Regions from separate parts of the Brevibacillus sp. NRS-1366 genome, predicted to be linked through region 2. Evidence: riboswitches for the same ligand, from Rfam matches in the RefSeq annotation. Region 2 holds a riboswitch; each other region holds the start of a gene.
The links. A riboswitch is a leader RNA that binds a small molecule or an ion and turns the genes downstream of it on or off. The one in region 2 is predicted to bind cyclic di-AMP.
Positions count from the first base shown of each region.

Region 1: linked by a shared signal. The riboswitch ahead of ehuB (ectoine/hydroxyectoine ABC transporter substrate-binding protein EhuB) and the one ahead of ACIFQN_RS33720 (C40 family peptidase) in region 2 are both predicted to bind cyclic di-AMP.
Region 3: linked by a shared signal. The riboswitch ahead of ACIFQN_RS14185 (3D domain-containing protein) and the one ahead of ACIFQN_RS33720 (C40 family peptidase) in region 2 are both predicted to bind cyclic di-AMP.

Region 1 covers NZ_JBITPN010000059.1:28,910-39,039, forward strand. The annotation lists gene ACIFQN_RS32300 (3-hydroxyacyl-CoA dehydrogenase) at 1-602, shown strand, start outside; gene ACIFQN_RS32305 (LuxR C-terminal-related transcriptional regulator) at 668-3,271, opposite strand; gene ACIFQN_RS32310 (MBL fold metallo-hydrolase) at 3,422-4,087, opposite strand; gene ACIFQN_RS32315 (CapA family protein) at 4,440-5,429, shown strand; cyclic di-AMP (ydaO/yuaA leader) riboswitch at 5,680-5,815, shown strand; gene ehuB (ectoine/hydroxyectoine ABC transporter substrate-binding protein EhuB) at 6,059-6,940, shown strand; gene ehuC (ectoine/hydroxyectoine ABC transporter permease subunit EhuC) at 6,954-7,595, shown strand; gene ehuD (ectoine/hydroxyectoine ABC transporter permease subunit EhuD) at 7,601-8,251, shown strand; gene ehuA (ectoine/hydroxyectoine ABC transporter ATP-binding protein EhuA) at 8,267-9,055, shown strand; gene ectA (diaminobutyrate acetyltransferase) at 9,074-9,583, shown strand; gene ectB (diaminobutyrate--2-oxoglutarate transaminase) at 9,595-10,130, shown strand, end outside.
Region 2 covers NZ_JBITPN010000061.1:59,768-69,897, forward strand. The annotation lists gene ACIFQN_RS33710 (sensor histidine kinase) at 1-607, opposite strand, end outside; gene ACIFQN_RS33715 (response regulator transcription factor) at 608-1,327, opposite strand; gene ACIFQN_RS33720 (C40 family peptidase) at 1,546-2,073, opposite strand; cyclic di-AMP (ydaO/yuaA leader) riboswitch at 2,081-2,218, opposite strand; gene ACIFQN_RS33725 (LiaF transmembrane domain-containing protein) at 2,525-2,929, shown strand; gene ACIFQN_RS33730 (PspA/IM30 family protein) at 3,020-3,721, shown strand; gene ACIFQN_RS33735 (class I SAM-dependent methyltransferase) at 3,814-4,392, shown strand; gene liaF (cell wall-active antibiotics response protein LiaF) at 4,407-5,288, shown strand; gene ACIFQN_RS33745 (sensor histidine kinase) at 5,302-6,450, shown strand; gene ACIFQN_RS33750 (response regulator) at 6,458-7,087, shown strand; gene ACIFQN_RS33755 (metallophosphoesterase) at 7,209-8,030, shown strand; gene ACIFQN_RS33760 (hypothetical protein) at 8,015-8,329, opposite strand; gene ACIFQN_RS33765 (N-acetylmuramoyl-L-alanine amidase family protein) at 8,353-9,144, opposite strand; gene ACIFQN_RS33770 (YneF family protein) at 9,296-9,526, shown strand; gene ACIFQN_RS33775 (hypothetical protein) at 9,545-9,727, shown strand.
Region 3 covers NZ_JBITPN010000020.1:102,728-112,857, reverse strand. The annotation lists gene ACIFQN_RS14190 (homocysteine synthase) at 1-596, shown strand, start outside; gene ACIFQN_RS14185 (3D domain-containing protein) at 721-1,299, opposite strand; cyclic di-AMP (ydaO/yuaA leader) riboswitch at 1,301-1,457, opposite strand; gene ACIFQN_RS14180 (TasA family protein) at 1,594-2,142, opposite strand; gene ACIFQN_RS14175 (TasA family protein) at 2,247-2,846, opposite strand; gene ACIFQN_RS14170 (signal peptidase I) at 3,084-3,602, opposite strand; gene ACIFQN_RS14165 (hypothetical protein) at 3,790-4,602, opposite strand; gene ACIFQN_RS14160 (hypothetical protein) at 4,615-5,163, opposite strand; gene ACIFQN_RS14155 (right-handed parallel beta-helix repeat-containing protein) at 5,267-6,589, opposite strand; gene ACIFQN_RS14150 (signal peptidase I) at 6,586-7,131, opposite strand; gene ACIFQN_RS14145 (HD domain-containing phosphohydrolase) at 7,589-8,743, opposite strand; gene ACIFQN_RS14140 (response regulator) at 8,788-9,411, opposite strand; gene ACIFQN_RS14135 (GAF domain-containing sensor histidine kinase) at 9,404-10,130, opposite strand, start outside.

The DNA of each region.
Region 1 (10,130 bases), on a different contig from region 2:
TCCCAACGGACGTGACGAGTGAAGCGAGCGTCCGTGAAGCGATTGATCTGGCCACAGGAGCATTTGGGACGATTCATGCCGCTATTAACTGTGCAGGGATCGGCCTTGCGCAAAAGACGCTTTCCCGAAACGGTCCGCATCATTTGGAAGCCTTCACCAAAGTAATCACGGTCAATTTGATTGGCACGTTCAATGTCATCCGTATGGCAGTAGAGCAGATGGCAGGCAATGAGCCGAATAAAAAAGGGGAGCGAGGGGTGGTCATCAATACAGCTTCGGTAGCTGCGTTTGACGGTCAGGTAGGTCAGGCAGCATATAGCGCCTCCAAGGGAGGGATTGTCGGAATGACACTTCCGCTTGCACGTGATTTGGCGCCATATGGCATCCGGGTGATGACAATTGCGCCAGGACTGTTTGACACCCCTTTATTTGATAAACTGCCCAGGTCCGTAAAAGATGCGTTGGGAGCGACTGTTCCCTTTCCATCCCGACTTGGCGACCCGCAAGAGTTCGCAATGCTTGTGAATAGCATCATTTCAAATTCAATGTTAAATGGTGAGACGATCCGGTTGGATGGAGCGATTCGCATGCAGCCGAAGTAATAACAAAAGAGCCCTGTTTCCACAAAGGGCTCTTTCCTTTTGCCATTTTTATGGCGCAAACGGAATCATTCCTTTTCCACCAAAGAAATTTCTTGCGCTTTTAAGACAGCTTGCGTCCGATTGGTTACCCCGAGTTTACCGTAGATTCGATGCAGGTACACCTTGACCGTGCCCAGTGTATTGCCCAGCTCTTCCGCAATATGTTTGTTGGAAGCGCCTTGTGCCAGCATGGAGAGAATGATCATTTCTTTTCCAGTCAAAGGCTCAATCAAAAGGGAGGAAGCATCCGCCATTTTGTTACGGCTTCTCTTGGGGAAAAGGGAAAGGAGCTGCTTCAAATATGCCACAGACACATGGGGAGTTAGCTTTTGCACCCGCCCTCTGCTACGTTCGGTGTAGGCCAGTAACAAGTGAGACATGGCAAGCCCATGATCCACGAAGCTGCGAATATAGCCGTTCGCCTCCCCAATGACGAGCGCTTCGTGTAGATGGGCCAATGCCTCTGGTTTATTGCCAAGCTGTTGATGAGCCAGTGCTTGCAAAATAGCGATATCCACCTGACTGGTCAGCAGTCCCTCTCGCAGGGCTACAGAACTTAGGATATGTAAAATCCGAAGAGCATCCTGCTCCTGTTGCTTTGCCAGTTGCATGCGAACAAAGGTGAGCAGCTCCAGCTCCTTGTGGATTGTCGGCTGGCTCAATAAAGTGAGTGGCAGCGTGGCTAGTGCAGATTCTGCTTCGGAAAGGTCTCCTTCGAGCAGGGCAATCTGTGCTAGAAACGCACGCAAAGGTTGCAGCCAAAAAGCAGCCGACCAGTGTTGGATCGTTTCTATTGCTTGCTCGATGAGGTTCCGAGCAGCTGTGGTCTCTTTGTTTACCAGCATGATTTTTGCCTGGGTCAGAGTATAGGGTACAAAGAGGCCTGGAATCCGCTCACGGCGGGACACATGCTCTACCTGTTTCAGCAGCTCGGTGCTTTCCTCTAACTGGTTGCGCTCGTAATATCCCTCTGCCATCGCTTGGACGACGTACATGTTCATCAAAGATTCCTGCCAGCCATGCGCTGTGAGAATTTCGATGAATTGTTTGCCGACGCTCTCGGTTTGCAGGGAAAGCATTCCCTTTAATCCAAATGCTGTCCGTCTAATAAAGGGCTCAGTGGTATTGTAGTTAAAATGATAAAAAACGGGATTTTCCGGCAATTTGTGATTGAGCTCAGAGGAGCCGGCTACCCACGTATCAAATTCACGATTTGCAAAAAATAGATTGGCTTTTACGAACAAGAGGCCGCTTAAAAATTGGAGCTGCTCGTCAGATACATCCATCGCAGCGCATTGTTCTTCCAAGCGCAACAGAGATTCACGAGCGCGGTTTGTTTGACCGCAAGCAATCAAAATAAAGGCGTGGAGCAGAGAGAGCATAGGCGTCAGCACATCGGACGGCTCTGGAAAGCTGTCCAGCCAACGCAGCAGCGTGGAAAACTCCCCGCGTTGGACCAATAGAGGGATGTGCCCCTCCAACAAGTGTGCAGCAAGACCGTACTCAGTCGCTGCAAGGGCATGATCAATGGCCTCGTCGTAAAATCCCCGGTTCGCAAAGCATTCACTGGCGAGCCTGTGGAGCGCAAACGATTTTTTTGGGTCCAGCTGATGAAGCTGTCTCCGCAAAAAATCCGTAAATAGTTGATGGTAACGGTACCAGTTTTGATAATCATCCAAGGGAATCAGGAAAATATTTTGAGCGTAGATGCTATCCAGCATTTGTTGGCTATTCGATTGTCCTGTCAGAGTGTTGCATGATTCGGCATCCATCCGGGACAAGACACAAGTCAGCAATAAAAAACGCTGGGTATCCACAGGAAGCCGGAGCCATACCTCATGCAGCAAATATTCCGAGATATTTCGATGGGAGCCTGTAAAGTTTTTGAAAAACTGATCAGGGCTCGACGAATTCGCAAGAGAGATGGCAGCCAATTGCAGCCCGGCTACCCATCCCTCTGTACAGCCCCTCAACTGTTCTATTTGCTGTGCGGAAAGGGAGAGCTTGTGAACTTCACGGTAAAAGTTCACGGTTTCCTCCTGATTAAATAAGAGCTGTGCGGCATCCAGATGACAGGCCTCATTGCGCAATATCCATTTTGACGTGGAAAAAGGCAGCTTGGTCCGGCTGGCTATATAGAGATGAACATTGTTTGGCAAGTATTCAATAAAGTAGCAAATACTCGCGTGAATCGATTCTTCTGTTATCACATGGTAATCGTCGAGTATGATCGCCAAATGCTGGTCTGTGATCGTCAACTCATTGAGGAGGGAGTCAATGCATGTATAGATAGAGGTGTGCGTGGTAGCCTCCATTGACGGCTCCATCCGCTTTGCTAGCTGAGGGAGCAAGGAGTCTGACAATGTAGCGATTATATATCTCCAAAAGCGTATCAAGTCATTATCCTTTTCATCGAGCGAAAGCCAGGAGGCAAGTGGCTGGTGCAAATGGGCCCATTGACTGAGCAAAGTAGTCTTCCCGTACCCCGCGGGAGCGGACAAGGTGGTCAGTTTGCCATTCAATCCGTCATCCAACAGTCGTTGCAGCTGAATTCTTTCTACACTGTGGGAATGAACCGAGGGCATGGTTGTTTTGGTTTTTAACATGATGGAATGCTCGGAGCGAAACATGGTTCCTCCTTTCACCTGTGGATCTATTTATATACCTTCCTATTATACTTGTTTTTGGCAACATTCGACATTTGAAATGTTGACATCCTATTAGCTGGTTTAGAGTAACAACATCGTTTCACCAAAAGATAAACTGCTGAAACTTTAACTTTATAATCCTTGGCTAAGTCCTACTATCTGATCATTAACATTTACATTACTTAATCCCCCGTGATAACAAACCACGGATGCAATGTCGAGGTCTACATACTTTTTTAAAGAGAGGCGAGCTGCATTCATATCCGGAGTGGTCGGGGCATGAATTCCCCCGAGAATGCCGTTTACACTGTACATCGAATCCCCGGCAATGAGAGTCTTACTTTGCTTTAAATAAAGGCTGATATGACCGGGAGTATGCCCAGGAGTATGGATGACGCGAATCCCGCCGCAAAACGGCAGTTCCTGACCGTCAATCAAGGTATCGTCCACTCTGCCTTTCGGGGGATTCTCAAGGTGCCCGTCTTTTAAAAGCGGTATCTCCCCTTGAATATACGGCTTATCCAGTTCGTGTGCATAAACTTTAACATGATTACCACACTCCTGCAAAATCTCAGGAAGACTGCCTATATGATCCACATCCTGATGCGTCAAAATCACAACTTTTAGTTTGTCGAACGACACTTCTACCTTTTCCATGGCCACGCGTAAATCTTCAATTTGCCCTGGGAATCCTGTGTCTATTAAAACAGCCATTTCTTGATCCCACAAAAGAATTGGGTGAATAATATTCCCATGAAAATCTAGATGAAGCATTTCTACTCCCTTTGAAATTTTCATAATATCGGGCCTCCGTAAAACGATTTTTTTACGCAAAACAATATTATTATGTGGGTTTAGTTGTTGTCAACATCTTCTCTATAAATCGCTCGACATAACAGTTTCACTAGATCTACCAATAGATTGGCGTTTTGCACGCAAAGTTTGCTATTTTTCACTTGCCCGTCGGTTTTCCACGATAAATAACCGATGCCCCAAGACATGCTTCAACAGGCTTCACACTCGTTGCCCGCTAGAATGGTGCATAGAAAGAGGGGACGAGGGAGGTGTATGGGAGATCGGACGTGTAAACAAGGTAGTTTCCCTACTGGCAGTCAGCATTCTTTTGGCCACAATAAGCGCAAGTCCGGCTATGGTCCGGGCAAACAGCGGCAGCGCAGAAGAGGAGAACGTAGATACGGGGGAGTCAATTAAAGTGGCGTTTGTAGGGGATATCATCATGGACAAAAGCGTAGGGGGGCAGATCAGTCGAAACGGCGTAGATTATCCGTTCCAAAAAACAGCAGACTTTCTCAAGCGAGCGGACCTGACGATTGGCAACCTAGAGACGTCCGTCAGTACGAGAGGAAAGCCTGAGAAAAAGGAGTTTACGTACAGATCCAAGCCAGAAACATTGAAAGGACTGGTACATGCGGGATTTGATGTCGTAAACCTCGCGAACAACCACAGTCTCGACTATGGCATGGAAGCCTTGTTCGATACGATGCACCATTTAGATCAGGAGAAGATCGGGTATGTCGGAGCGGGCAAAAACGAAGAAGAAGCATTTGCGCCTTATATTCAAACGATCATGGGGAAACGCGTAGCTGTCATTGGCCTCAGCCATGTACTCCCCAACCGCCAATGGTTTGCAGGCAAAAATAAGCCGGGATTGGCACACGCTTACTCGTACGAACCGATGCTTTCGTATGTAAGGAAAGCGGTAGAACAATCCGATATCACGATAGCGGTGATGCACTGGAATTTAGAGTACAAAGATTTTCCTGAACCGTATGCCCGCGAGATGGCACGCAAGCTGATCGACAACGGAGTAGACGCGATCGTAGGCTCCCATAGTCATTCTGTAATGGGCGTCGAATTTTATAGAAACGTGCCGATTTACTACAGCGTAGGCAACTTCGTCTTCACGACCTCCTACAATCCAAAAGGGAGAGAAGCGATGATGGTCGAATTAACGTTCACAGAGAGTGAAACAAAATCACGCGTCATCCCTGTGAAAATAACGAGCGGACAGCCCGCTCCAATGGATAGACAAAACCGAAAGCGCATGGTCGATAAATTGAACCGGATTTCTTACCAGGCAAGCATCAGAGAGGACGGCGAAGTAAGCAGGAAAAAGTAGGGAGGCGAGATATTCGCCTCTCCATTTTTTTGCATATGATTCACCTGATTATGTTTAATCAGAATGGACAAGGTAGGATATGGAAGGATGTTTTTGGATAGCAATGGTAATTACGGTTAACTGCATCTGAGCGGTCCTGAGGGGCGAAAACCAAGGATTTTACAGGGTGAGCAAGTGAAAGTGGCTATGTTAGTATAAACCCCGTGTTAACCATAATGATTCGTGAGAGGAGACCAAGATACCACCACTAACCGAATAAGGGCCTAGTTCCGCTCATGGCGGAAGCGGGGGAACCATCTACTAGGGGTTAATTCTGTGTATGCAGAAGGGGTGCTAAACTGCCATCCTACCCGTCAGCTAACCTCGTCGGCTAAAGCAGAGTAATCATACATCAGTTGCATGTCATCGCATGTTGCAAGTATCGGGTACCCATTTCTTTGAAGGGAATGGAGAATGTCCCGTTCTATTTGACATGCCTACTAACGAGAAAGCAGTCGACGCATTTTGCTTAGCCGCCAGGGAAGGCCCTCCTGGAGCTGGAAGCGATGTGTCGACTTTTTTTCTACCATTCTTAAAAAAAGAGAGGAGCAAGGGAGATGAAAAAGAGGAACGTACTGAGGTGGGGGAGCATGGCGATCATGTTGTGCGCCCTGCTGCTGGGAGGCTGCGGGTCGGGAACACAGGAAGCCCAGCCAGCCACAGGCGAGGATGCTGCGCGGGTGAGTCAGAATACTCTGGAAAGATCCAAGAGCCAAGGGTTTGTCACGGTAGGGTTCGCCAATGAAAAGCCGTATGCGTACGCGACGCCAGATGGAAAACTGACAGGAGAAGCGGTGGAGGTAGCTCGAGTGATCCTGAAGCGGATGGGAATCAACGAGATGAACGGGGTGCTCACCGAATTCGGCTCTCTTATCCCCGGACTGAAGGCCAAGCGCTTTGATATGATCACTGCCGGGATGTACATCACCCCAAAACGAGCGCAGGAGGTTACTTTTGCCAATCCAGAATACAGCATCGGGGAGGCGATCGCCGTCAAGAGTGGCAATCCGTTGAATCTGAAAAGCTATAAAGACATTGCGACCAATCCGCAGGCAAAAGTAGCTGTCATGAGCGGCGGCATCGAAATGGAATATCTGGAAAAATCGGGTGTCAAAAAGGAACAGATGGTGCTTGTTCCAGATCAGCCTTCTGCCGTTGCTGCTCTGCAGGCAGGTAGAGCGGACGCGATCACGATGACAGGTCCATCTCTGCAGTCCGTGCTGGAGAGTGCCAAAGACGACAAGCTGGAGAGAGTGATGGATTTTGTACAGCCGGAAATTGACGGGAAGAGCGTACGCGGTTATGGGGCTGCGGCTTTCCGCAAAGAGGATGAGGCGTTTGTAAAAGCCTACAACGAAGAATTGCAAAAGCTGAAAGACTCAGGGGAGCTGTTGGAAATTTTGCAGCCTTTCGGTTTTACCGAGCAGGAGCTGCCGGGTGAGAAGACAGCAAGTGAGCTTTCGCAGCCGTAATGGAGGGGAAGCAATGAGTAATCTTTTGCCGCTTTTAGCAAAAGGAGCTGGTACAACTCTCCAGGTGACTGTCATGTCTGTACTCGTCGCTTTGCTCGTTTCCTTCCTGGCAGGGTTTGGCCGTCTCAGTCGTTTGCGCAGTGTTCGTATGTTGAGTACGGTTTACGTGGAGCTGTTTCGAGGTACCTCCCTTTTGGTGCAGTTATTTTGGTTGTTTTATGCACTGCCCCTATTGGGAATTGAGCTTCCTCCTTTGGCTGCAGGAGTGATCGCGCTAGGACTCAACTACGGTGCTTATGGATCAGAAGTGGTGCGTAGCTCCATTCAGTCGATTCCAAAAGGACAGACGGAAGCTTCGATTGCCTTGAATATGACGTCGTGGCAACGGATGAGGCTGGTCATTTTGCCCCAAGCCTTTGTCATGATGTTACCTGCATTCGGTAACCTGTTGATTGAATTATTAAAGGGGACATCCCTGATCTCTTTGATTACAATAGCGGACTTGACGTTCCAGGGGATGATTCTGCGTACAACCGATTCGTCCAGAACATTTGAAATATTCTGCTTGATTTTGATCATGTACTTTCTCATGGCGTATCCCATGACACTGGGGATGCGATGGCTTGAGAAACGCTTTTGTGCAGGGAGGGTGTAAGGAAAATGTGGAGCTGGTCTTTTACATGGAGTATTCTTCCTGCCATCCTGCAAGCCATTCAAACCACCATCGCAGCCACGGTCGCCGGTTTTTTGCTGGCCTTGATAGGGGGCTTGCTGCTTGCCTTCGGGCGCAGAGCGAAGAACCGTGCTCTCTCTTGGTCTGCAGCAGGGTTCATCGAATTTGTGCGCAGCACACCGCTCCTCGTGCAGCTGTACTTTCTCTTTTACGGTCTTCCGGCAGTAGGTATTTCGCTTAGTCCGTTTACGTCTGGTGTTCTGGGCCTGGGAGTTCATTACAGCTGCTATCTGTCAGAGGTATACCGATCCGGTATTGATGCTGTCCCCCGCGGACAGTGGGAAGCAGCGCGAGCACTCAACTTCTCCCGGGGCCAGACGTGGCTGCGCATCATTTTACCGCAAGCGATCCGCCCTGTGGTACCTGTGCTTGGCAACTACCTGATTGTTATGTTCAAGGAAACGCCCATTCTGTCAGCCATTACCTTGGTAGAGATGCTGGCGGCTGCCAAGATTATCGGTGCCGAATCGTTCCGCTATTTGGAGGCATTCACGCTGGTAGGACTTTTGTTCTTGCTGCTTAGCTACGTCTCTTCCGTTTTCATCAAAAAACTGGAGCTGACGTGGAACAAACAATAGTTGGAGGTGATCAGCATGAAAGCAAGCACGCAGACTGTTCCAGTCGTTCGTTACAGGAGCGTGAGCAAATCCTTTGGCGACCTGCAAATTTTAAGCGGAATCGACCTGGATATTCTTCCTGGAGAAAAAATTGCCGTCATTGGTCCGAGCGGTTCCGGGAAAACGACACTTGCACGCATATTGATGACGCTGGAAGAGCCGACTGAGGGGACGGTCGAGGTGGATGGTCAGCTTTTATGGCACAAAGAAGTAAGTGGCAGGCTGGTCAAGGCGGATGAGAAGCATCTTCACAGCATTCGTGGAAATATCGGGATGGTTTTCCAGCACTTCAACCTCTTCCCGCACATGACCATCCTGCGAAATGTCACAGAGGCGCCAATTCATGTCTTGGGCCTGAGCAAGGAGGAAGCAACGAAGAGAGCGGTGACGATTTTGGCAAAGGTAGGGCTGGAAGATAAATTGAATGCGTACCCTGCCCAGTTGTCAGGTGGCCAGAAGCAGCGAGTGGCGATTGCCCGTGCACTGGTGATGCGCCCGAAAGTGATGCTGTTCGACGAAGTGACGTCCGCGCTTGATCCGGAGCTGGTAGGAGAGGTGCTTGCTGTCATCAAGGAAATTGCCAGAGAGGGTGAGATGGCGATGCTGCTCATCACCCATGAAATGGATTTTGCCCGCGATGTTGCGGATCGCGTCATTTTTACGGACGGCGGTACGATTGTCGAGCAAGGTACCCCAGAGCAAATTTTTTATCATCCGCAGAGTCCGCGATTGCAGGCGTTTTTGAGCCGCTTCCGCGCGGGTTAGGGAAAGGAGGTGAAATCATTGAAAACGATCAGTGGGGAACGTCTCGTCCTGCGCAAGCCGAAGGAAGAAGATGGAGCAGATATGTGGAGGCTGGTTCGGGACTCGAAGATCCTTGACTTAAATTCAGCCTACGCGTATCTGTTGTTCGCCAAGTACTTTTCGGACACGTGCATCATCGCTGAAGCAAAAGGAGAAGCGATCGGCTTTGTCATCGGCTTTCATCCGCCAGATATGCCCGACACGCTCTTTGTGTGGCAGATTGGCGTAAGTGAAAATATGCGAGGCCAAGGAATCGCGAAAGAGATGATCCGCGCATTGCTCAAGCGGAAGCCTTTGAAAAGAGCACAGTATGTGGAGGCTACAGTCTCTCCCGCAAACAACGCCTCTCGTGCTATGTTCACCAAGCTTGCTCGCGAGTTTGGCACTGGTTGTGAAATAACGGAGTGTTTTCCCACCAGATTGTTTCCGGGAGGAGCATACGAGGAGGAATGGACGTACCGAATCGGTCCCATTCCTGCCATTTCCTAAGGAGGTTTTTCATGAAAACGATTGTAGAGACGAGATCACCCTTATCTGTTTTTGACCAGATGGAATCAGAAGTAAGGAGTTATTGCCGCAGCTTTCCTGTCGTCTTCACGAAAGCGAGCGGGCATACGGTCTGGGATCGCCAAGGAAAGGCGTATATCGACTTTTTTGCTGGGGCAGGCGCCCTTAATTACGGGCATAACAGCCCCGCGATCAAGAAAAAGCTGATCGAGTACCTGCAAAATGACGGCATTACGCACAGCCTGGATATGGCAACAGAAGCAAAAGAAGCGCTGTTGACCCAGTTTCACGAGATCATTCTCAAACCTAGAGGGCTCTCCTACAAAGTGATGTTCCCTGGTCCAACCGGAACAAACTCGGTAGAAGCGGCATTGAAGCTTGCCCGCAAAGCTACCGGGAGAGAGATGATCATGAGCTTTACGAACGGCTTTCATGGAATGACCCTTGGCTCTCTGGCGGCGACAGGGAACCGGATGAAAAGAAATGGAGCAGGCGTGCCGCTCTCACATGTTATAGCCCTGCCATTTGA
Region 2 (10,130 bases):
CCAGCCGTTTGCCCTCGCGGATTTCTTGCGTAACCCGCGACAGCTCACTCACAGGCCGCAGGACCCAGCGAACGAACAGAGCCAAGAGCACTAAGCCAACCAAGACCAGGCTGCCGTAAATAAACCAGAGCATCATGGAAACTCCCGTCGTAGACATGATGTCATAGTCATCTGTGTAGAAATAAATGACAATTTCCCCTTCGCGTGGCGGCTCCTGCTGGAAATGGTATTCCGCAACTGATTTAAGCTCGCTCTTTTTCGGGGTTACTCGGTTTGAATTGTTCGAGGGAACTTTTAAATCGTACGCTTGCGAGGTTTTGCTGTAGATCGTATTGCCATTGGCGTCCTTGATTACCATTCGGTACATGACGTCTTCTGGCAGTTGTTTCTCCAGTTCTTGGCGCTCGGTGGGATCTTTAAAGTTGCTCGTGCGCAATAACTGATTGAGTAGCACTTTTTCCGCTGCTTCCTTTTCATACTGGTACTGATTGTGTCGGTCATTTTTCAGCTGGTCGACAATGATGTCCTGGAAGACGAATTTAAATAAAAGGATATTGAGCGTAATCAAAGCGATAAACGAGAGAAACAGTTTATTGCGCAAACTCATTTATAGCTTCTCCCCAATGAATACGTAGCCTGTCCCCCATTGTGTTTTGATGAACTGGCGATTCGTTTCCAGTTTTTCGCGCAGGTTTTTGATGTGAACGGTCACGGTATTGAGAGAGCCGTAGCCATAGCCCCAGACCCGATCGTAGATTTGCTCGCGCGTAAACACGATACCGGCATTTTCCGCTAAAAACGTAAGCAATTGAAATTCCTTGGTAGACAGCTCGATCTTTTCATTGCTGACATAGACGGAATAGGTTTCTTTATGAATTTCGAGATCCTTGAATTTCAGTACCGTAATCGGCGAGTTGGCCGATTCCTTATCCGGCGCCTCCTCCGTATGCTTGCGAATGCGCTCGTAGCGGCGCAAATGGGCACGGATACGGGCAAGCAGCTCTTCTGTGTCAAATGGCTTGGTAATGTAATCATCTGCCCCGATTTCAAAGCCGACGACCTTGTCCACCGCTTTTCCTTTCGCGGAAAGAAACAGGATCGGCAAATCCCACTCCCGGCGAATTTGCGAACAAAGCTCGTAGCCGCTCATATTGGGCATCATGATATCGAGCAAGATCAGATTCGGACGATGACCCTGGTTTAATAGTTTGAGCGCATCTTCGCCATTCTCGGCAGAGGACACCTGAAAGCCTTCGTTTTCCAATATATCTTCAAGCAGTTCAATAATCTCCAGATTGTCATCAACAATTAAGATGTGATCCTTCACCGGTATACCCCCAGTTACTTCTATTAATAAGGAAGTAAGTAATAAGTAAATTACGATTTACCCTTGTCTATCATAACATGCTTTGACCGGAAGAAGGCAAGTATACCCCGATTCATCAGCATATACTTATAAGTAAGGTCACCTCTTGACACCAGGTACTAAATTTCGTCAGAAAAAGCCAGAGACGCGAAGTCCCTGGCTCTTATTTTTTTGCCGAACTACTTTTGAGTTGCTTGATCTTCCGGCAACGATGCAGCTTGCACCGCTTTTTCCTTTTTCGGAGCTTCAGCCTTTGCTTCTAGAACAGGTGTGCTGACGCGCTTGGCACCAACATAACGCTTGCTCCAGTAGTAGGGATCGTTCAACTTGGTGTTGACGACTCCACGACCAGTTTCCGAGTGCACGAATGTGCCGTTCCCGATGTAGATGCCTACGTGTGAAATGCTGCGCCCATTTGTGTTGAAGAAGACAAGATCGCCTGGTTGAAGATCTTTCTTGGCAACTGTCTCTCCCACTTCATATTGAGCAGCAGAATTGTGCGGCAGCTCTACACCTAACGCATCAAATACGTAGCGTGTGAAACCGGAGCAGTCAAAGCCCTTTTTGGACATGCCCGACGATTTGTAAGGGACACCGTACAGATCGCTAACTACATCAGTTAGGGATGTACTCTCTGCAGCTTGTGCAGCGCCGGCCCCCATCGCCAGCAATCCAGCCATAAATAAAGATACTACCAACTTGCGCAAAAGAAACTGCTCCTCTCATTGAGCCTACGAGGTTAGCTGAAGGGTTCGGTCGAAAGGACTCCCTAGACTGCCGTGATACACAGCCATTCACCCCAAAAACATGGTTCCCCCGTTTCCGCCAGGCGGAACTCGGCTATTTTCGATGTTTTTTTACACGCATACTCAACAGAGATTCTACGGTTGTCCAATATTTCCTCTTTTTCGATGGTTTGTTCACAATTCCGCCACAATATTTTGTCTGATGGCGTAACGTTTTGGCTGGGAAATGTAAGCTCTCATTCGGCATAGTCCGCCCCATCAGCTCGTCCGATTTGGGCAGGAAACGTTCTCCGTCCAAGGACGGAGGGAAAAACCAACCGCTCGCCCGTTATGGGGAGCCTACGCTTGGGGATACAATAAAGCCATAAGGTCGACCTGCACCACATAAATGGCGATTGGAGGTAAGCAAAAGATGAGCGAACGGTCTGGAAAGATACTGCTCGGGCTGGTTCTGCTGCTGATTGGCGGCCTTGTTCTCTTGGACCAGTTGGGAATCGATAGCGGTGATTTGATTGGCGTGTTGATTCCCGTAGTAATCATGCTGTATGGGGCTCGCAAGGTAATGGGTAGCTCGGGGTCCCGCTTTTGGGGAGTACTCGTCTTCCTGTTCGGGCTACTAATGCTGTTTGGGAAACTACATCTGTTGTTTCACAGCATTCTAGCCATCGGGGTGATCTATTTAGGATATCGCCTCTTACGTCCCCAGCCTGAACCAAAAGAAGCACCCAAAGCTTGGGAGCGCCAGTGGGCAAAAGGAATTTTAAAGGAAGACTCGCTAGATGACTGGGAAAAAAGTGTGACTAGACGCCAGCCGTAAAGAACTTTTTGAACATGCACTGAAAAGATCTTTGTCGAATGAGCTTTTGGATGAAACTAAACGATGTGATATGATGAGGAGGAAATAAAAATGAGTATCTTTAGACGTTTGCGTGACTTGACAGTAGCTTCGGTGAATGATGCCTTGGATTCGATGGAAGACCCGGTAGTTATGCTGAACCAATACATGCGTGACATGGAAGTTGAAATCGGACAGGTGGAAGTGGCCGTAGCGCGTCAAGTTGCTTTGGAAAAGAAATTCCGCCAGCAATTGGATGAGGCCAACGCTCTCATCGAAAAACGGGATCGTCAGGTTAAGCTGGCTTTGACTGAGGGAGAAGACGAGCTTGCTCGCCGCGCTCTGGCAGACAAAAAGCAGTATGAAGGACGTGCAGCAGAATACGAAACCCTCTACTTGTCGGCTTCTGAGGCTGCCGCTCAAATGCGGGAAAAGCTTGCTGAGCTGAAAGAAGAGTTCTATAAAATGCGTGCGAAAAAGTTCACGTTGATGGCACGTGCCCAGGTAGCCCGTACGCAAAAACAGGTGAATCACGCGGTTGTCGGAATTGGCAACCAGACAGCAGGTCGTGGTTTTGCACGAATGGAAGAAAAAGTAATGCGCATGGAAGCAGAAGCGCAAATGAGTGGACAATGGCGAGGATCCAATGTGGGACATGGCTGGGAGAACGCTTTGTCAGAGCTGGAAAAAGACGATTTGGATATGGAACTCGCCAATATCAAAGCATCCTTGCAAGAGAAAAAAACACCGGTCCAGAAACCTGAGCAATCCTAATTGGACAGGAACTAGGGGACTGGGTGTAGAATAGAGTGTGGCAATTAGGCAGCCTGGATATCAGGCTGCTTTTCCCCTAGGAGGTACAATTCTTGGTAGACTTCTTGGTCTTTTTGCGACGGTTTATCGCTGAACCTGGACGCGTCGGCAGCGTTATTCCCAGCTCACGTTTTTTAAGCGCACGCATGCTCGGCGGCATCAATTGGGATTCAACTGACGTGATTCTGGAGCTGGGTCCTGGCACGGGTGCTTTTACTCACGCGATCTATCAAAACATACGTCCCGATACCCACTACGTGCTTGTGGAGCGCGATTCTCAGTTTCGGACGATGCTGCATTCCCGATTTCCCGATATACCGATCAGGGAGGAAGCAACGAGACTGAGAGAATACTTGGAGGAGCTAAATCTCAAACGGGCAGATGTGATCATATCTGGACTTCCTTTTGCGAACTTCCCGCAAGAGCTACGGACAGACATTTTAAATGAAGTACAATCCGTGCTGAAACCAGGCGGGCTGTTCATTACATTTCAATATTCGCTACAACTCCAAGCTGAGCTGCAGGCGCGTTTTTCCTGGGTTGAGACTAGCTTTACCCCTCTGAACATTCCACCTGCATTCATTTATACATGTCGTAACGGTCAGAGTGAAAACGATCGGCATGGGGCGTAAGAGAGGAGACTTCCGTGAAATTGTCCCGCTTGCATAAAATGTTGGCTGGTGTCCTGATCATTTTGACTGGGATTGGCCTTTTGTTAAATGGCATGGGTCTTATCAAGTTCGGTCTGTTCGATCTGTGGCCGATGCTCTTGGTCTACTTTGGCGTTCGCCTCTGGAGTCAGAGCAAGCGGATCGGCGGCGGCATTTTAATAAGCCTGGGAACGATCATCGCGCTTGAAATGTGGTTTGGCATCGGAATCGATGATTTGTTCCAATTAGCGGTGCCTCTGGTGTTTATCTACTTCGGCTTCCGTTTGATCCGGGGAAGAAAAGGGGAAAAAGCTTCGCGGATTGGTAAGATAACGTTGCCCAAAGAGCCCAATCAGGATGACCCCGGGTACCAGCCAGATTTAGAGTCGAATAATGGCGGGGAGCCTGGACCTAGGGCCGACAACAACTGGAACAAGTGGAGGCCACCTGGTACGACGAGGTCATCGGAGGAAGGAGCATCTTCCGCTAATCGGGACCGCATGTTGCCCAAAGATTCCCGCAGTTCGCTGATCGGGGATTTTCACCTGACTTCTGGCAGATTCGAGCTGAGCCAGCTTCATGTCTGGCATGGAATCGGTGATGTCGTTATCGACTTGTCGCGCGCCATGCTGATGAAGGAAGAGGCGCTTCTCGTGGTAGAGGGTTGGATCGGCGACGTTACGATCTACGTCCCTGTGGATCTTCCTGTACTCGTTTCAGCCGAGCTCACGATCGGTGATTTGGAGATTTTCAGTCACCGTCAGGGAGGGGTCAATCGTAGTTTGATGATTCGTTCTGATCATTACGATCAGGCGGTGCATAAAGTAAATTTGCATATCTCGCTGCTAGTCGGCGATATAAAAGTCAAGTACATCTAGGAGGTACTGGCGGATGCGTCGACAGCGTTTAGCAAGTATACAATGGCAGTATGTACGCTACGGCGTCTTGCTGGCTGTAAGTGCGATTATCGTCGCGTTTATCTGTTTCTTTTCCCTCTACTTTCAGTGGAGGAATGATGAAAGTATTCACCAATGGTATTCCAAAATGGTGCATGATCCCCAAGTCGTATTGTGGTTCGGCGATGAAAGCGGATTTACCCTCTCCCCGGATCCGGATTGGCTGATTCAGCTAGTAGCATTTATGGTGTCCTTGCCAGCAGGTGTGATTATCGCTCTGATTTTTTCTTATATTGGCGGAAACCTGCTGAAGAAAAGGCTGTTCGTTCTGTGCGAGGCATCCATGAAGCTGGGGCGTGGCATGCTGTCTTACCGCGTGCCTGAACTGGGTGTCGACGAGGTTGGCGAGCTCGGGTGGCAATTAAATCGGCTTGCTTCGCAGTGGGAAGAGCAGGTCGCGTCCTTGCAGCGTCTATCCAATTCGAATGCGGCTCTGGCAGAACAGCTGAAGCATGCTGCTGTGACGGAGGAGAGACAACGATTGGCTCGTGAGCTGCATGATGCTGTAAGCCAGCAGTTGTTTGCCATCGCCATGACAACCGCAGCCATGAAACGGCTGGTTGAGAAAAATCCGCAGCGTGCCAGCCAGCAAATCGAATTGGTGGAAGAAATGGCTGCGGCAGCTCAGGCGGAGATGCGGGCCCTTCTGTTGCATCTTCGCCCAGCTACCCTCCAAAATAAATCGTTGAAAGAAGCCATTTTGGAACTTTTAGATGAGCTGACACGTAAAAATACAATGGAGCTGACGTGGGAAATTGAAGATGTCGAAGGCTTGCCGAGTGGGATCGAGGATCATCTCTTCCGGATTTTGCAAGAATCTCTCTCCAATACGCTGCGGCATTCAAGAGCCAGCCTCATTGCCGTAAAATTGTTTACTTTGCAAGGCCAAGTCCGGTTACGGGTAACAGATGATGGAGTAGGTTTTGATCCGGATGGGGAAAAACTGACTTCGTACGGGCTGCGCAGCATGCAGGAACGTGTGGCCGAGGTAGGCGGCTCGATGGAGATTTACTCGAGTGTAGGAAAGGGAACGCAAATCGAAGTGCGGATTCCCCTGATGTCACAGGTAGAACGGGAAGGGTGAGATTTCTTTGATTCGGGTATTACTGGTTGATGATCACGAAATGGTACGGATGGGACTAGCCGCTTATCTTTCGACAGAGGACGATATTGAGGTCGTGGCCGAAGCGGGAAGCGGTGAAGAAGGCGTACGAATGACTGTTGAACTTCTTCCGGATGTTGTTTTAATGGACTTGGTTATGGATGGCATCGGGGGAGTGGAAGCGACGCGGCGCATTCGTGAAGCCTGTCCTTTGAGCAAGGTCATTGTGCTTACCAGCTTTATCGACGACGAGAAGGTGTATCCCGTTATCGAGGCAGGGGCGTTTAGCTATTTGCTCAAAACTTCCCGCGCGGCTGAGATCGTCAAAGCGATCCGTTCGGCGGTAGCAGGAGAGCCCGTACTGGAATCGCGGGTGGCTGGTAAAATCATGGCCCGCTTTCGGCATGGACAGGAATCTCACCCCCATGAACAATTGACGCCGCGGGAGCTGGAAGTACTGAAGCAGATCGGCCTGGGCAAATCCAACCAGGAAATTGCCGATGAGCTGATTATTGGAATCAAGACAGTCAAAACCCACGTAAGCAACATACTAGCCAAGCTAAACGTGGAGGATCGGACGCAAGCTGCGATTTATGTTCATACGCATAATCTGGGCTAGGAATGGATTTTATAGATAGAAGAATGTATAAGCAGGCTCACTCTTTTGAATAGAGGGTGAGTTTTTTTTGTATATGTGGTAAAGATAGTAAGTAATAGCTTTTGGAAAGGAGGGAACGGAGATGAGGCACAAACCTCAGACGCGCTCCAAGGTGCTTTTGGCAGACAAGGGTGTAGATATCGTCGGAGATGTTCATGGGTGTTATGACGAATTTATAGAATTGCTGCAGCGCTTAGGGTATGAGCGAAGCCAGGACGGCATCTATCGCCACCCCCGCGGCCGAAAGCTCCTTTCCCTCGGTGATATTACAAGCAGAGGTCCTTCTTCTATCAAGATGCTGCAATTTTTTTTGCTTCACATCTCAGCCGGCGTAGCTGAGATGGTAGATAGCAATCACGGATGGAAAGTGGCGCGCTGGCTGGATGGCAGACCAGTAACATTGGCACATGGGGATGAAAAGGTAGAAGAGGAGCTGCGGTTGTACCAGCAGGAGTTTGGTCCGAAAAAGGCAACGCTGCTGCGGGAGCAAAGTCGACGACTTCTTTTTTCTTCTCCATCGCATATGATGATCAGGCGAAATGATAAGTTGATGGCTGTTGCCGTCCATGCAGGGATTCGGGATGATTTCATTGGAATGGAGTCCCCGGCGGTGCAAACGTTTTGCAGGTATGGGGATGTAGCGGGAACAGGGTCAGATGGCCGCCCGATTCGCAGGGAATGGGCAAAGGAACGTAAGCTCACGCATCCATTGATCGTTTGGGGCCATGATCCGCGTCCTGAGCCTGAACGCAAAAACGGCACACTCAATATCGACCAGGGGTGCGTATTTGGCGGAATGCTGACCGCTTATCGCTTTCCTGAGGACGAATTGATATGTGTACCGGCGAAGAAAAATTATTCGGGATTGACGGACACGCCGTTGACGCGTTATACCGCTGATTGAGAATCGTTGTTCTTGCTCTTATTTTTGTACTGACTCGCTTCGTCTTTGCTGAATTGCTCAATGGTGTTTTTGGCGGAGGAGTGAATCCCTACACTTGCGAGGCCTGCAGTCAAGCCTTCCAAGAGAGCCGCCTTCCAGTCAAATGCAGGTGAATATAGCCATTGATTCACCAGGTAGAGCCCGACGATTAAAACCACCGCTACCCAACTGCGCAGTTTTTTGGGAATGCGAAGTACGTCCGACAGGGTGGCGGTGCCAGCAAGGGCAAATGCGATTATAAGGCCCAAATCAAAGCCCACGACGTACTACCTCCCTGTTTATATTAGGTTTTTAGCTTTTCGTACAACCGTTTGAGAATTACTGCTTCGGCCCATAGGGGCAGCGGCTTGTCAGCTTGATTGCGCCAGTCCTCATTGGTCAGGAGCCCTTGGTCAAACATCCAGTCGATTGCTTCTTGCTTCCAATCAGGCAAGGTGCCATCTCCTTCATTTCCGGGATTTCCGGTACCGCTACCGTTTCCGGGGCTGCCAGTGCCAGGATCGGGGGGAGAAACTGCTGGTGGCTTATACGAAAGCTTGGCATATTCACAAAAGGCCCTGACGACTGCTTCAGCGAGGTCTTTCCAGTCCTTGGCCAGCTTATCGGCATCGAGCGGGTTGTCGGCAAAGCCGTATTCCACGATGACCGTTTCCACGTTGCCGGTTTCCCGATGCATGTAATAGTAATCGAGCCCCGGGTTGTTAGGCAGCGTACGGGTGAAAATCCGCCGGTTGGGCATGCCCTCCGCTTCCAAGTCCTCCTGAATCAGGCGAGGAAAAGCAGCGGAACCGTAAATGGAGTAAATCACTTCTGAGCCTCTGCCGTCGCCTGAATTAATATGGTTAGAAATGCAATAGCGGGCTCCACTGTTGCGGACAATCGCTGTGCGTGCGTCGCTTGCGAGGGTCGTATCGGATGTTCGCGTCATAGCAACTGCTATGTTCAATTCCCGGAGTCGATTGTATTGATAGGTGGAAATCATGAGGGTCATATTCTTCTCTGAAAATTGGGTATTATTGCCTCCCCCGGGATCTACTCCGCCATGTCCGGCATCGAGAATCACGATAGGATTCATTGTTACATCACCTCTTGCAATTAGGATATGCTAGTGATAGCAATCATGCTTGAGGCTGTCTCATCAATTTCCAATGGTGCAATGTACAGATTGTCCAATTGTGGTACAATAAACATGTACATAATTACGCAAAGAGGATGGTAATGTATTGATGGCTTGGTACAACTGGGTAATTCCGATTGTTACACTCATACTTGGCCTCGTAGGCGGATTTGCCGGAGGCACTTATTATTTGAAAAAACAGGTGTCCAATATGCAAATGGACGACAAGCAGCTGCAAGCCATGGCCCGTTCGATGGGTATGAACCTTAACCAAAAACAATTGAAACAAATGAGCCGTACGATGAAAAACATGAAAATGCCTAATAAATTTGGAAAATAATAGCGAAAGGGTGTCGCTATGGGGCCGACCCGTCTACGCTACACGATGATTGGCTTTATTCTTGGTGTGTTAATCGTGTACATGAAAGCACTGCCGATCGGTGAAGGAACCCGATTTGCAGCCCCTTTTTATTTAGCGGGCGTCGGCCTGCTAATTGATGGCATCATTCTACGCTTGAAGCAGAGAAAAGGAAACGAATAGTAGAGGGGAGCTTGGCTGGATGCCAGGCTTTTTTTCTTGCTGTTCTTGCTGTGGTGTGGGAGAAGCACATTTCCCCTCTCCGCTCCGGTCTAGGTCCCACAAGGGAAGTATAGACTGTCCGCTCCGAAACAATTCAGGGGGAAACGCAAAACGGCGCGCAGCTCTGTAGTGGATTCATAGGTTGCGTTTCTTTTTCCCCTGAATTCGTTTCTACGCTAAGCTGGACTTCGCCAGTCGCTCCGAGTGGAAATATGCTTCTCCTTCGGTACTGTTCGCTATTCATCGGGGTGGGGGCCTGGCATTCAGCCGTGCTTGTCAGGGTAACAAAAAAGCAAGGGATAAGACCTACTGAAATGAATTTATTGCATACAAAAAAAGTGACGGTCGCCCTCGGTAGGGCGCC
Region 3 (10,130 bases), on a different contig from region 2:
CTGGCTTGACGACTCCAGACCCGAGCTATCATGGCGTCGTTTATACAGAGGCAGTCGGCCCTCTGGCTTATATCATTAAAGCGCGCGTCCAGCTCCAACGCGATATCGGAGCTGCAGTAGCACCGATCAACTCCTTCTTGTTCCTGCAAGGGCTCGAAACGCTGCACCTGCGTATGGAGCGCCATAGCCAGAACGCGCTGGCAGTTGCACAATACCTTGCGAGTCATCCAGCAGTTGAATGGGTCAGCTATCCTGGCCTCGAGGGAGACGCTAACCATGCACTGGCGGGGAAATATTTGCCAAAAGGTGCAGGCGCCATTCTTACCTTTGGCATTCGCGGCGGCGTGAAGGAAGGCAAGGCCTTGATCGAATCCGTGAAGCTGTTCTCCCATCTGGCAAACGTAGGCGATTCCAAGTCGCTGGTCATCCATCCTGCGAGTACTACGCACCAGCAGATGAATGAAGAAGAGCAGGCAGCGGCAGGTGTGACTCCGGGGTTGATCAGGCTGTCGATTGGGACAGAGGCGATTGATGATATTATTGGCGATTTGGAGCAGGCATTGAAGAAGGCTGTAGTGTCCTCTGTGATCTCATAAGAACGCCTGTGCACCGATAAAAAAAGAACTGGGACTGCCGTAGATTACGGCAGTCTCAGTTCTTTTAAAATCGAGCTTTTTTCCTTACATACATTCGTCCGTATGTATGCAGTAATCCTTTCGATTACTTCAGCACATAAACCTGAACATTTTGCGTTCCAAAGTCGCTAGCGTCACTACCAGGCACATAAATGTCCACCCGAGCATTTTTAATTGCTCCGCCGATGTCGGTTGCTTTGGCGATCATGCCTTTTGCAGGAAGGGAGCCATGCTTGTACCCGGTGATGTATACGGTGGAGCCAAGTGGAATCACGGCCGGGTCGACTGCGATCGTACCTACTTTGAGTGGATTTCCGAAGTAATCCACCCCAGCCCATCCGCCGTTTTCCTCCGCTGAACCAGTATAGGCGGTTGCCACAGCTTTAATCATTTTGCTATAAGAGCGAGGTTGACCAGCTGTTGTTTTTACATGATTGGCTACGGGCACCTGGATGTTCTGCCCCAGTCGCAGATTCTGTGGGTCCACCCCAGGATTTGCCTTCTGGACCGATTCCAATGGCACGTTGAACCGTTTGGAAATCAGGTAAAATGTGTCGTCTTTCTTAATCTGGTAGGAAGCAGCGAATGCTGGTGTAGAGATCGCTGCCAAGCACAAGCCTAACGCCATCATTACAAAAGATTTTGCCTTGAACCGCTTTTTCATTTTTTCTCCTTTCAACTGCCTGCGAGGTTAGTTGTCGGGTTCGGGTTGAGGAGTCAACCCTACGCATACGCGTTTCACCCCAATCGCAGATCTAATGATCTTGCGAAGAAAATCGTCCCCCGCACTCCCTTTGTGAGAAGTTTTGGCTCCCAAAAAATTACCACATCTTTTTTATAGGGGTAAATGAGAAAATATTGGTAACTCCTAATTAAGCACTCCAGCTTTCAACGATCAACTAGCCCTCCTCAACCAATAAGAAAGCACGTATCTCACTTAATGAGTTACGTGCTCTCTTTATTGATGAACGTTTCCAATTCCCTGTACCGCTTCCAGATTCCAATGGAGTGTAATCTGATCCCCTTGAAAAATGTTTTGATCTTGATCATTATCGTTAAAGTGAAACCTCATTGCGATAATCTTTGCTTCTCCCACCCGCAAATTCATCCGATTCGTATTAAATCCCGAAATGTCTGGCGACTCCCCGCTGTCCGTCCTTTTTTTAAGATCTGCCAGGGATTGATTTTGCAAAATAATCTGACCGTCGGGAGTTAAAAATTCCATAAATAAGTGCTCGCCAAAATCTTCTGTACCATTGTTCCCCATGGAATCGAGGACTGTATAATTGGTATGTAACAGTACTTTTGCCATATCCAATGACCCGCTGTTCGTAATGGTAAAATAATGAATGATATCATCGCCAGGCTTTACGTCCTTTATATCCAAATGAACCGTACTCCCTAACGTCAAGCCCTGTGTCCCCGTGGCAAATGTATTATTGACAACTTCTTTGTCACTGAGATAAAGAAAAGTGGCTCCACTAACAAGAATGCTTCCGAATCCCATTGCAACGAAAGGAAAGCATCAGTTGTTTTCTCCAGTTTTTCATAGGTCATCTCCCTTTATTAGTAAAACGAAGGTGAGAGAACCTCACCTTCGTCATATACGCCTTATTGATTGATATGTTCACCTGCTGTTTGGGTAGCGTCAAACGTCCATTTCATTTGCAAACCATCGCCTTGGAAAATATTTTGATCTTCTCCGTTATCTACAAAAATAATTCGAACAGCGATATTGTTCACTTCATCACTAGCCAGTGATTGACCCGTTGCTTCATTGTAAGCTTTGAGTAGATCAGGACGATCCGTTCCCTGTTTCTGACTTAGGTCATAGATAGTTTCCCGCAGGATAACACGCTTGCCCTGCTCAAAGTTATCCATGAGCTCTACCACCATGTGCTTCCCTAAATCTTCGTTTCCATTGTTATTATTTGCGTCAGTCACACCATAACTAGTTGTCAAATACACATTTTTAATATCGAGCGAACCACTATTTGTAATATTGTACCATCTGTCTGCCCAGTCACCTGGCTTCATGTTCGCTACGTCAAAGACTACTTCTGGATTAACAGCCAAATCTAGCGTACCCGCTGCGAAGGTATTGTTAGCTTCTTCCTGGTCACTGAAGTATGCAAATGTACCTCCGCCGATCAGTGCTGCACCCAAGCCCACAGAAGCCAGTGTTAACGCAAATTGTTTTTTCAAATTCATGATTCCATTCCTCCTGCATCGTTTTTATTTTCGTTCTTGGCACCGTTTTTGATGTGCCTTACACTTCTTATCTTACTGATTTCGAACCATTCCAACTTCCTGCATCAGGGTGAAAAAGGAAGATGATAGGGATGAACTCTCTCTACAACAACCTGCTATCCTACCTCATACTTGAGTATGAGACTTATCTCTAGTAAAAAAATCCCGATCACAAGGACCGAGATTTCCGTTTGCTAGTCAGTTTGCTGGCGCTTCCGCTTCCTTCATCAGCTTAAATAACTTCCAGATTTGACTTACGATTAAGTAAATACCAGGAATACCAAGGAAGACAAGCATTCCTACTTTAGATTGGATGAAGTCAATCAGGTATCCGATGAAGGGTACCGAGTACTGGACTTGCCCGATTAACCGGTCTGCTGTTACTGGAATGGAGTCATTTCCGTTATTGGCATCCCCTTTTGTGATCAGCTTGCCGTTATTGATCTCCATTACCCGATGCGTTACAGTCAAGTTGTCTTCATTTTTAAACGTGACAATGTCTCCCTTCTTGACCTCCTCAAATTTCATTGGTTTCACCGCCACGATACTTCCCGTATTAAAGGTTGGAGCCATCGAGCCGCTTAATACGACCATGATCTCATTTCCAAACAAAGTTGTTTTTCCACCATTCATTTTTCCAATGAAAAGAAAGGCCGTAAGAGCAATGACAAGAACGAGAAAAAGGGTAGTTAATAGCGATAGACCTTTTTTTAGCATGTTCACTTATTCATTCCTCGCTTTCTTGTTCTATTCCATGATTTTATTGTACGAATTTTGTATGACGCTAACTTCCTCCACCAGGTGGGAAAGCCCTCATACTGAAGTATGAGTTTGCGTTAACAAAAAAAGGACCCCCGCAACCCTACTCTCACTGGGTAAGCTTGGGATCTCTTATGTAGGATCGTTAATCCTGTGTTTCCACAGAAGTCGGCGCTTCTTCTCCTGCCTTTGCATCCACTTTTCCATCTGTGGACGTCGTCGTCTCTGTCGCGTCCTGAGAGGAGGATTGCTCTTCTGATTCCTCCTGCACTACAGGTTCCCTTTCGACTGCATCCCCTGATGAGCCTGCTTGGTGATCTGTGTCTGCAGGCGGCGGTGCAGAAGGTTCAGTGGGTGCAGAAGGTTCTGGCGTACCGTCTGGCTGCGGTGATTGACCGGACGGACCTTCTTCACTTATGTCCGTTGAACTGCTATAGGTTGTACGAACAATTATCGGAATGGTAAACGAATAAAAACCTCCAAGTGCCGTAACATGAAGCTCGCCTTTTTCTGTCTTGGTTTTTCTATCTACCATCTGCCGATTGTGAGCAATCCGAAAGACAATCCCTTTCTCCGCCTCCATCTTTTCGACCTGCTCAATCGTTATTTCTCCCTCGGACAACCCTGTAACGGTTATATTCTCCACGCCCAAATTCAGATGATCACGCTGCGGAACAAAAGAAATTCGTTGGACGCCTTCTTCTATGGAAGTCCTACTCTCCGTCGTCTCGGAAGAACTTCCATCAGCGTTTTTGGTACGCTTCACCTTTACTCGTTTAGCTACCTTTGTTTTCAAAACAATCTGTTCCGTCTCCGTTACAAAGACATCTTCATTCGTACCAGTAGAAACAGCAGATACCTGTTTTTTTTCACTTGTTAGAAAAGAGAGTGTTCCATTCAAAGGAACGATATTCAGCCCAAGGGTGACCGCTATCAATCCGATCGCCAGTCTTTTCAAGTCCATCCCCCCTTACTCCGCATAGATCGCATCCTCCGTCGCTTGCTTCGCTAAAAAGCGCAGCTCTAGCTCCCCACCGAGGGACTGAAAGGTGTGATCGACGCCTTCCTCAGGGAGATATACCGTGATCCAAAACACTTTATCTGTCTCCTCCTCATGGAAAACGTTGTCAGTCCCGTTGACATGAACAAGACCCGGCTGCTCCTGATGCAGCTCGCGCACTAGGCCATCGTAGATTTTGTCCTTACCTTCCTCTATACGTATGCGCAAGACTTCTTCCAGCTTTTGCGCAGCCCCTGGCTTTGTGGAATCCTTGACTCGAGCCACAACTTTATAGAAAAAATCCAGATCACTCGCCCCATTGGAGAGTGTCGCTCTTATCTGACGAGAATCGCCCGGAATCATACGAGACAAGTCAATCACCCGGTTACCGCCTTGCACAACCTGCCACTCACTTCCAAAGCTGCTCTTTGAAATGTCAAGTAGACCGACGATAAATTCGTGACCGGAATCTTTGGCCTCCTGCCACATCCAACTGTATGTGTTCGTAGGGCTCCACAAGGAGAGAGCGACTCCAACCAAAAAGACGCATCCGATCACCTGATCCCGTAACGAAGCCCAGCTCCCCCCCGATCTTTGGCGTGTTCTGGGCCGCTTACCGTCTTCATTTCTCATACTTGTTGTTTTCGAGGTACAAGTCTGCCTTATGCAGATGGAGAGCAAGCTTCTTCGTCTCGTCATTTTCTGCCGCAATCTCCTTGAATCCATCAATTCCATCACCTACCTGGACTCCGTTGCTTTCCACGGCGTATTTGCTGACTTTGGTAAAATCGTTGTCGACAATCTGGACTTGTGTCTCTTTGTTGTTGGCAATAACAACCGCGTGCTCTACGCCACTAAATTTATTGTTGTCCACCATCACGGCCTTGATTGTTTGATCGAGCACAATCCCCTGATTCCCTCCCTCAAAGGTGCTTTCTTTTACCGTCAGCCCTTCGAGGAAGTTCCCTTTATCCGTTTGGTCCTCCGTTTGACTGTCATTCTGATTGCCTGACTGGGTCTGAATCGCTACTTCATAACCGTCAAAAATGCAATTTCGGAAGCTGACATTGGAGCCGACCAACAAGCCTGTCCCGTTCCCCTCGAATCGGATTCCTTCAAACGAGGCATCCCTAACCTCCAGCTCGTCAGCATGGATGATTACCTTTCCTTCCTGACCAGGTGCCGCCTTCCACGTAATATTTTTCGGCAAATCCAAACCGCTCAGTTCATAGCTTCCTGCTGCTAGGATAAAGGTCATCCCTTTGTTTGAATCTCCATCGGCTCGCTTTGCCGATTCCTCTTTTTCCACTCTATTTGCCAGCTTCATCGTCTCAAGCAAGGCCGTCCCGCTTAAATCGCTCGGTGTAAACGTCATGACTGGACCACTTTGCGCAAAGTAATCTCCATTTTCTTGTTGAGTGGCGAGAAAGCCAAAATTGACTTCAGCCGATTTCTCTTGTACTTCGTTTCCTGTGCTCTCCGGCAGGTATACGGTAAAAAGCAACTGATCATGCGCTCCCTTTTCCAAGTCGGGAATGACTACATTTGCCTGCGTTAACGTACTGATCCGTCCGTGATAGAGTAGCTGATCATCGCTGCCTCTTCTGATCTCTGTTACCAACTGATCGTACACGATATCGTCGCCTGCTTCTTTTTCCGCTAGCAAGGCATACTTCACAGGTACATCACTCTTGTTTTCAATACTGAGCGTCTTATCGACGCGTACTCCTGGCAAAAATGGTTGATCCGTTTTTGACTGAAATGCTGCCATGCTTTGCCCTAGGCTAATCTCAAGCCTTCCTACTGCAAAGGTAGTACCCGTTCCTACCTGACTGGTGAAGTAAGCGTATGTCCCAAAGCTTGTGCTAGCTGCAATCGAGCTGATGACAAGCGTTCCAAACAAGATGCGCTTCCACGGCCAATTTTTCGTTTGCTCCCACTTCATGACAGTTCCCCCTCAATCGTATCGGTCTGCATCGAATCTGGTCTGTTTTTTGGTCGACGCTGTGAATAGATGATATACACGAAAAAACCCGTAAAAATGACTAACATTGACAATGGCTCTTTTATCAATTGTTGAACATAAGCAGCAAACGGTATTGTAAACACTACCTTCCCCACCAAACGATTCGGATCCGTCCAGCCTCCATCCGTCTCCAGGTTGGCATCGCCCTTTGTTTGCAGATAACCATTTTCCAACCGTTGCATCACGCGATGTGTAATCAAGGAATGAAACTGATCATCCCTCCAGTAAGTAACAACATCTCCTGCTCGTGGTACATCGTTCGAATATCGGGTGACAATGACCATGTCTCCGGTATTAATAGCGGGGGCCATACTCCCTGTCAAAACAGAAAGCACCCTCCAACCTCCAATTCCGGGCATACCATCGGAGTTCCAGCGGCTACTCGCATAGAGAAAGAGATTGAGTAAGATAAACAACACAAGCAATACCGTTCCCACACGCTTTACTACGAGAATACCCACTCCGATCACCTCTTTTGTTCATTGTACGTAGTTGGCCATTCCTTATCTTCCTCCACCGGAAGGACTACCGCATCTCAACAGGAGGAAGATTTTTAGCGTCTAGTATGACCGCATCTCATACTGAAGGATGAGGGAATAAAAAAACTGCCTCGAGGGCAGTTTTTTATCAAGCTGTATCTTCATCGGGTGAATGTAATGGTTGTAAGCGTTGAGGTACGAGGGGACGTACATAGACAACCCGTAGTCTGGCTGGAGTGGCTTTTTGCTTCGTAATATCTTTGCCACAGTACGGGCACAGCCATCGGTACCAATCACCGCTACTGTATGAATGCTTTTTACAGTGCTTACACCGTTTTTGCATCATCGACCTCCCCCTCCACTACTCCACTCTAACCATATAGGCACATTTCGTACATCGGGGATCAGGGTCATTTCCGTCTAGCTATCAGGATGAGATTCACCCCACCTTGAAAGAGGAGTTGGATACCTTTGTAAGAGAATGGATTTGGACCGCGGTCGCAAACGCGCGTACTACCCTTTCATCGTAAGCGGTACCAGCCATTGAACAAATTTCTTCAAAAGCCTCCTCCAACGTGATCGTTTCCCGATAGGCACGCGGCGTGGTCATCGCCAGGAAGCACTCTACAATTCCCAATATTTGAGGCAAAAGGGAAACGTCATTTCCTTTCAGCTTATCTGGATACCCACTGCCGTCATACCGCTCGTGATGATCTTGCAGTGCGCGAACTACGCGTCCAAAAGCAGGCTCCTCACCAAACATCTCTCGACCGAAACGGCAATGCTCCTGAATAACCTGATATTCGAACATCGTCAGCTTTTCATCGGTTTCAAACACATAGTCCGGCCATTTGATCCGACTCACATAATGCAGCAAAGACAGAAGTTTGATTTCCCAATCCGTTATCTTCTCCTGCGGAAATTCGCGAAGCATCCGTTTCATCAATCTGCTCATTTGCTCAATTTCCTTGCTGCTGGTCTGCGTTTTTCGCTCTACGATTGGAACAAGTGTGTTGAGCAGAGTGATCGCATACTCTCGATTGTACTCCTCTGATGCTCGCCTCGATTCCCCCATATGCCTGTTCAAGGTACAATAACACGTCCAAGCACAAATGGCGCTAGCTCCAGCCACCGTGAGATGAAAAAAAATATCCAAGCTGAGGGCGTTGCTATGCTCCAACCCCAGTGACAAGGCATACAGCAAATAGCTGACTGCCCCCCAGACCAAAAGCAGGACTTTATCGTAAAAAAAGCTGAGAAAAATGGGAAAGAGCAAGAAGACAAACCACATGTTTGTAAACTGTTGGGGATTGTACAGACTCAAAAACAGCAATAGAGAAACACCTAGAAAGGCGGAGGCATGAAACGAATTTGTCTCCTGCAGCAAGTAGCGCTTGTGCAGGACGTAGACTGTCCATCCCACAGCAGCACAAACCATCAAACCAGCCATCCCTGCCCAAGTGGACATGACAATGCCCAAGGCGTGTAAGATTACAGCCATCAATGCATTCATGCTAACCAGAATCGAAATCCAGTAAAACATGGCATCCGCCAAGTAACCTCTGTGGTTTCTGTTTCTTTTTCGCAGTTTCATTGATAACCCTCTTCACCGTTTTTCCACGTATGGGCAGGCTTCTGTTAACGTGGTACCTTGACGAGACCCTTTTTTAGTGCGTACAGAACGGCCTGTGAGCGGTTCGGTTGTCCTGTTTTACGCAAAATGCTGCTGACGTGTGTCTTGACGGTTGCCTCTGAGATGTACAAGTGCTGCGCGATTTCTGAATTACTCAAGTTATCGACGATCAATTGAAAAATTTCCTGTTCGCGATCAGTAAAGGTGACGTCTGATTTTTCTTTCTTTTTTTGTTGAATCTTAGACTGGAAGCAAGAGTATCCCATCATGACCATGTCCATCGTATTCAAGATTTGCTCTGGTACCGTGTCTTTCATGATGTAGCCGTCCACATTTGATTCCAGTGCGCGAAATACATCCTCACTTTCGTCAAAAGCGGTAAGGATCAGGACTTTGATGTCAGGCAACTGCTCCTTTAACACCTTGCAGCTATCAATGACGGAAGCCCCTGGCATTTTCAAATCAGAGACAATCAAGTCAGGCGCAAGTGCAAGCGCTTTTGTCAGCAGCTCGTCTCCATCGCTCGCCTCATCAACAACAAGATAGCGAGGGGAGCTCTCCAGAATCATTTTCAGCCCTTCACGCACAATCCGATGATCATCGACCAACAGCAGCCTTACACTATCCAAACATCTCCACTCCTTTTCGCGGTATGATTGCCAGGACCTCTGTTCCTTCATCGGGCTTGGAACGGATCTGAAAGGTTCCTCCCACTTGCAAAATCCTTTCTCTCATCCCCATCACCCCATACGTCACTACGCTTTCCTTTTCTTCCGGCAAAAAGCCGATGCCATCATCCTTCACCCGTACCTTCACTTGCAACGATGATGCTTCTACCGAGACGGTTAAGCATTTGGCCTGCGCGTGCTTCACTGCATTGGCAGTCGCTTCCTCGACCATCCTATAGATGGCATCTTGTACCGGGAACTCCTCATCCATCACGCGCCCTTTTGCGGTAAAGCGTATTTGCAGATCGGTTCCCACCGTCATCCGCCCAAGCAGTTGCTCGATTGCCTCCGCTATTTGCTCTGATTCGCGAAACTCTCGCAAATGGGAAATGGTATTCCGAACTTCACCATGACACCACTTAATTCGCTCCTCGATCTGTTCTAATCGATCTGTCAGTTTCTCCGTCACTTCTACGGGGAGCGACCGCTTTAATCCATAGAGTTGCGCTGACAAAAAGAACAGTTGCTGCGCCAAACCATCGTGCATGTCCTGAGCCAGCTTTTTCCGCATCTCCTTGTGCAGGGACTGTGCCAGCTCGTAGCGTGCGCGGTTTTGCTTCCCCTGATGACAAACAATCGCGGACACGCTTTTCAGCAGCAATAGATCGACCCGGTCTATA